One region of the Shewanella sp. SM74 genome, then DNA from elsewhere that is predicted to be linked to it. Evidence: riboswitches for the same ligand, from Rfam matches in the RefSeq annotation. Region 1 holds a riboswitch; the other holds the start of a gene.
The links. A riboswitch is a leader RNA that binds a small molecule or an ion and turns the genes downstream of it on or off. The one in region 1 is predicted to bind lysine.
Positions count from the first base shown of each region.

Region 2: another riboswitch for lysine. It lies ahead of lysC (lysine-sensitive aspartokinase 3); the one in region 1 lies ahead of L5M49_RS04005 (Na+/H+ antiporter NhaC family protein).

Region 1 is NZ_JAKKRZ010000003.1:26,870-30,290, reverse strand. Features, by position in the region: gene L5M49_RS04015 (electron transfer flavoprotein subunit beta/FixA family protein) at 1-366, shown strand, start outside; gene L5M49_RS04010 (electron transfer flavoprotein subunit alpha/FixB family protein) at 367-1,293, shown strand; lysine riboswitch at 1,389-1,585, shown strand; gene L5M49_RS04005 (Na+/H+ antiporter NhaC family protein) at 1,665-3,233, shown strand; gene L5M49_RS04000 (M3 family metallopeptidase) at 3,379-3,421, opposite strand, start outside.
Region 2 is NZ_JAKKRZ010000025.1:5,393-8,813, forward strand. Features, by position in the region: gene L5M49_RS19795 (succinylglutamate desuccinylase/aspartoacylase family protein) at 1-314, opposite strand, end outside; gene lysC (lysine-sensitive aspartokinase 3) at 316-1,671, opposite strand; lysine riboswitch at 1,822-1,996, opposite strand; gene L5M49_RS19805 (DUF3293 domain-containing protein) at 2,097-2,531, opposite strand; gene arcA (two-component system response regulator ArcA) at 3,120-3,421, shown strand, end outside.

The sequences.
Region 1 (3,421 bases):
CAAATGTTTGCCGCGTTAATGGATATGCCACAGGCGACCTTTGCTTCAGAAATCAAATTAGAAGCGAATACATTACAAGTCACCCGTGAAATTGACGGCGGCATGCAAACTCTCAAGCTGCCTTTACCTGCTGTCGTGACCGCTGATCTACGTTTGAACGAACCCCGTTACGCTTCACTACCTAACATAATGAAAGCCAAGCGTAAGCCATTAGAAGTCTTTACTGTCGCTGATTTGGGCGTGACGTTAAAGAGTCACCAAACGGTTGTGAAGGTCACTCCGCCAGCAGAACGTAAAGCAGGCATAATGGTAGCGTCGGTAGCTGAGCTAGTTGAAAAGTTAAAAAATGAAGCGAAGGTGATCTAAATGGCCATTTTAGTATTAGCTGAACATGATAATGCCGCACTAAAACTTGATACGGCAAAAATCGTCACTGCCGCTCGCGCCATTGGCGATGAAGTGCATGTACTGGTTGCGGGTCACGAATGTGGCGCGGTTGTCCAAGCTGCACAAGCGCTACAAGGCGTTAGCCAAGTGCTCGTTGCCGATGCCAGCGTGTATGAAGCGCATTTAGCGGAAAATTTTGCCAAATTGCTGGTGGACTTAGCGCCAAACTATGGCCACATTCTGGCTTCTGCTTCGAGCTTAGGTAAGGACACGCTTCCGCGTGTGGCGGCATTATTAGATGTTGCGCAAATCTCTGAAGTCATTACCGTCGTCAATGCTGACACCTTTGTGCGCCCTGTGTATGCGGGTAACGCCTTAGCGACAGTGCAAAGCCATGATGCCATCAAAGTGATGACAGTACGCGCCAGTGCCTTTGATGCTGCGCCAGAAGGTAACAGCGCGGCTGTGACGACACTCGATAAAGTGTTTGAAGCGAGAACTCAGTTTGTTTCTCAATCCTTGACGGTATCAGCCCGTCCAGAATTAGGTAATGCTGGCATTATCGTATCTGGTGGCCGAGGCATGGGCAGTGGTGAAAACTTCGGCATGTTAGAGCAACTTGCTGACAAGCTCGGTGCAGCCGTTGGCGCATCACGCGCTGCAGTTGACGCAGGTTTTGTGCCTAACGATTTACAAGTGGGTCAAACCGGTAAAATCGTTGCGCCAAACTTGTATATTGCCGTCGGTATTTCTGGCGCGATTCAGCATTTAGCCGGCATGAAAGACGCTAAAGTTATCGTTGCTATCAACAAAGACGCGGAAGCGCCTATTTTCCAAGTTGCCGATTATGGACTCGTTGCTGATCTGTTTGAGGCGGTTCCTGAGCTGATTACAAGTCTCGGTTGATTTAATCTGTGATCTAGGTCACATTAAGTGGTTTTGCGGTAGCATCTGCTAAGCCGCTTATGTTTTTATGTGCCTCACGCCCGCGTACGGGCGTTCTTAGAAGTAGAGGCGCGCCAAATATTAGTAGTGATCAGTAGGGTGATTCCGTTGATCGATTGCGAAAGGATTTGGTGCCGAAGTGGTTCGATTTATCACGATCGACTGCTGGGGTTGTACCTAATAGGTGCAGCACTGCCATAGTATTTTCCGATATGGATATTGGGAATAGTTACTATGGAGCGCTACTGATAGGACAGGTGACCTTGGGTATCTATTGCCTTTTCCCACCAGTTCAGTCGCCCTCCATTCGTATTTAACGAAGATAATAATCAATGACTGTTATGAATTATGCCGATTCGGCACTTTCCTTGTTGCCGCCTGCGGTGGCTATCGTGTTGGCGATATTGACTCGCCGTGTACTGCTTTCTTTGGGGTTAGGTATTTTAATTGGTGCTTTATTGCTCAATCAATTTTCACCTTTAGCAACGGGTGAGTTTGTATTTAATGGCGTTAAAGGGCTTTTTTGGACTGATAAAGGTCTAAATTCGTGGAACTTATATATTCTCGGTTTCTTAATTGTATTGGGAATGATCACAGCGTTAATTACCGTAAGTGGCAGCGCGCGGGCTTTTGCCGATTGGGCTCGTTTACATATACGTAATAAACGTGACGCTAAACTATTGACCATGTTTTTAGGTTGCGTAGTTTTTATTGATGATTATTTCAATAGTTTAGTTGTTGGTTCGGTCGCTCGACCTGTTACCGATCGTTATTATGTTTCCCGCGCTAAGTTAGCTTATTTATTAGATTCTACTGCCGCGCCTGTGTGCGTTATTTCTCCAGTTTCGAGCTGGGGTGCTTATATTATCGCACTCATTGGCGGGATATTAACTGCCCATGGTTTTGCTGATACGGGTCATTTGAGTATTTTTATTCAAATGATCCCGATGAACTTTTACGCAATCTTCTCCTTGTTATTATTACTTTTTGTTGTCTTTATGGGACTAGATGTTGGGCCAATGCGTGAGCATGAGCTCAATGCCCAACGTGGTAATTTATACGATGAGTCTAAAGGATTACCGCCTGGGGCGAACGCGGATTTACCTGAAGCCGAAACTGGTAAGATTTTAGGTCTGTTCCTGCCGATTACCGTGTTGGTATTTGCAACCCTCTATTTTATGATTAACAGTGGCGCTCAAGTACTCGCGGCGGAAGGGATTGAATTTAATATTATTTCTGCTTTTGAGAAAACCGATGTCAGTTCATCACTTTTCTTTGGTGCATTAATTGGTCTAGCGGTCTCGCTGATATTGAATTTAGTGCAAGGCGTTGAGAAATTGATGATAGTCAAAGGTATAGTGCAGGGCGCTCGCTCTATGCTGCCGGCGATTTACATCCTGTTATTTGCTTGGACAATCGCAGGTGTGATTGGCCAACTCGAAACCGGTAAGTTTATGGCGAGTTTAGCAACAGGAAATATTCCGTTCGCGTTTTTACCCGCCTTAATGTTTGTGCTAGCAGGTATTACTGCGTTCTCAACTGGTACTAGCTGGGGTACGTTCGGGATCATGTTGCCGATTGCTGCTGATATGGCGATGGGAAGTCACACTGGCATGATGTTGCCTATGCTTGCCTCTGTGCTGGCGGGGGCTGTATTTGGCGATCATTGCTCGCCAATTTCCGACACGACTATCTTGTCGTCTACGGGCGCCAGTTGCCACCACATCGACCATGTGGTGACTCAGCTACCTTATGCACTCATTGCGGCGTTTATTAGCTTAGTGGGTTATGTGGCACTTGGATTTACCGAGTCTGTTGTCGCGGGTTTAGTGGCTTGTAGTGTGGCATTTGTGATCAGTATTATCGTACTTAAAATCAAATCTAAAGGCGCAATTAGCTAGACGTTAATTGAAACCTTTCACTGCAAACGTTCACGACAAATAAGTCAAAATAAATCAGCCAGCATTATGCTGGCTGATTTTTTTTGGTTAAGGCTGAGTTTGTCTTTATCTCTAGCCTATCGCATTAAGGCTATCGACTCTTAGCTTAGCGTGCTTGATCTAGACCGCGGCGTTTAAGTAAGCCTTCT
Region 2 (3,421 bases), on a different contig from region 1:
TCACGATTCCAATTCGCCCCCGTAATAGGATCAAATCGGCCAAGGGTAAACTCACCACTTTTTTGGTTGATCCCGAGTGGATTCGCCAATGGCACTAAGGTGATTTCGCCGCGGATGTCACAGTGTTCAAGCTGCTTCATCAACTGATAAATCACCGCATTCCCTTGTACTTCAGCACCGTGGACATTGGCCTGAATATACACTTTGGGGCCAGTCGCCTTATCGTCACTCGGTTTGAAATGGTAGATAGGCAAAGTGAGTGCTTGCCCTGCGGCAAGCTCCCCGATTTGCAGAGACGATGTTGTCGGCAACATACTAAACGCCTTCGAACAGATTTTGATGCAGCGATTTAACCACTTGCGCCGCTTCCGATTCTGCCACTAACACACACAGATTATGTGGGCTGGCACCTTGGCAAATCATCCGCACATTGTGTGGTTCTAACACTTCAAACACACGACGACAAATACCCGGCGTCGTCGCAATACGATTACCGATAATCGCCACTAAGGCCAATCCATCTTCAACTCGCACACGACAATGCTGTGATAATTCTTGCAGCAATGCCTCACTCAACAGACCTTGTCCACTTGAATCCGAACCAGTTTTATCTAGGGTTAGAGACACATTCACTTCTGATGTGGTAATCAAATCCACACTGATCTTATGTCGCGCTAATGTCGCAAAGGTTTCCGCTAAAAAGCCCTGTGCATGCAACATTTGCAAGCTGTGAAGATTTAATAGGGTTTGATCGCGGCGCAAAGCCACAGCGCGGAATACGGGCGCATCTTCCACTTGATGACGGATCCAAGTTCCGCCCTTTTCAGGCTCTTTACTTGAACCCACAAACACTTGAATTTGCTGACGAACGGCAGGAAGAATAGTCGCTGGATGCAATACCTTGGCACCAAAGGTCGCCATCTCGGCAGCCTCATTGAAACTGATCTCTGCAATCGGAAAGGCATTGGGCGCCAAACGAGGATCCGTTGTATAAATCCCCGCGACATCGGTCCAAATCTCTACCGCTGAGGCGCGTAACGCTTCAGCTAACAGTGCAGCAGAATAATCACTACCACCACGACCTAACGTGGTCGTTTGACCGGCTTCATCGGCACCGATAAAGCCTTGCGTGACAATCACTTGTTCCGCTAACAGTGGCTGTAGATAATCACGAGCTAGAGTCGCAATCTGCTCGACCTGAGGTTCGGCGCGGCCAAAGTGACTGTCAGTACGTAATACTCGGCGCACATCGAAGGCACTTGAGTTGACACCTTTCTCGCGGATCACCGCCGAAAACAACGCCGAAGAACATTGCTCACCGAGGGACAACAACTCATCCATAGTCGCTTTGCTGCGTTGTGATGCGAGCGCTTCACTCAATACCGACATGCGACTCAATAATTTATCTAATGCGGCGGCCACATCGTTAGGACGACCGAGCTTATCTAAAATCGCATATTGAATTTGGGCAATTTGTTTTAATCGCTGTAATCGGCCATCGTCGTTGATCGATTCTTGGGTCAATTCCACTAGTAGATTCGTCACGCCGCTCGAAGCGCTGACCACGACTAAACGACAATGAGGATTAGCTAACACTATGTCGGCACAGCGATTCATAGCGTTATAGTCGGCGACTGAGGTGCCACCAAATTTTGCAACAACGAGGGACATTAGCGCACCTCCGTGAAACACGTAGGGCAACAAATAAATGCAGATTGAATAAGATATTGATTAACTAACATGATCACACTCCGAACTGACTTCGTTCGAAGAGCCTGGTGCTCAATGATAACGCACCCCAAAAGAAGGGAAACAGCAATCGTCACCAGAAGCTCTCCACCAATTACAGGTGACAATCGTCAGGATTCAGCCTGAGCGACCGACATAAACATGCAGCAACCATATCTATGCCTCGGCGTTAATCTCCCTCATCAGTCATCGATGGAGTTTGTGCTCCTCTGACCGACTACCTAGTTAACGCTCCTCTTCTGTTCCTTTCCTAGGAAAGGGACGAAAAAAGTAGCAATAAACCCCTAATGAAGTCAATGCTAATTTCATAACAAATGAACAATTTAAATAAAATCTTTTGAAAACAACTAAATGTTCAAATCGGGTAGCTCGTATACCAGCTGCACATAATCTCTAAATTTGCCTAAACACACTTCATCATGTCCATCCAAGGTGCAAGGCACTAAGCTCACATCCCCTTGTTCGACAACATAAATCGCATATTGATTAAATTTCTTACCCAATTGCAATGCCATCGTTCTATCGATAAACACGGCCCAACTTTTTTCCATGTGGGATAAATCCGGTGCAGCGCCCACTAAAGCACGATAAGGGCTACCGAGTAATTCAATTTCACGGAGAAGTTGGCGATCGAGTAAACGGTTTTGGCTAGGAGAGAGAAGCTTTGAAGCGGGATTATGAGCGGTAATAACAGCAAAGGAAAAATCACAGGATAATGCTTGAGTCAGCAGAAACAACGGCGCTTGGTAACATTGCCACAAATTTTGAGTCGTATTGTCCATTGGTAGTCTAGTCGAAAAATGAACCCAAGCTAGTGTAGCAGAGTGATTGTAAAATCCAAAGAGGCGTGAACTGGCTCACAGGAATAAGAAATACATTAGTTATACTAATCAATAGCTAAAGTAAATATCATGGTAAAAACCCCTGCTCACCTAAAATTTGTTAACATTTCATTTGTTAACAAATGACTAAAACGAGTACAATGTACGTACTGGTGAGTTGAAACAGATTGAGCAAGATGCTTATCGTTCAATACAGTTTGTTACATATATCGCTTAAAGTAACGTGAACTGACCGGGCATCTGTTTAAAATCTGTTCTACATTTGATTTGTCTTTTAAACATTTAAAAAAAACAATAGTTAAGGAACTTATTCTAACTATTGCTTATCGAAGTTGGTACTGATTACGTTTTCTCGTATTACACTTAAACGTGCACTTAATCTACATCCAGATATAGATGTCACCGTAAAGATTTTCCTTTTGAGCACAAAGCAGTTCAAGGAAGTATCAACGCTTTTATGAATATAAGAGCCCGAAGTAAGTTGCTCTTATTGGTTAGTATAAACTGATTAAAATTTAGGTAAATAATATGCAAAATCCGCACATTCTGATCGTTGAAGATGAAGCCGTTACCCGTAACACGCTGAGAAGTATTTTCGAGGCAGAAGGGTATGTGGTAACTGAGGCCAATGATGGCGCAGAAATGCATAAGGCTATGCAGGAAAACAAAATTAACTTGGTCGTTATGGACATTAACTTGCCAGGTAAGAATGGTCTATTGTTGGCACGTGAACTACGTGAAATCAACAACATCGGTCTTATCTTCCTGACAGGTCGTGACAACGAAGTCGACAAAATTCTTGGACTTGAAATTGGCGCGGACGATTATAT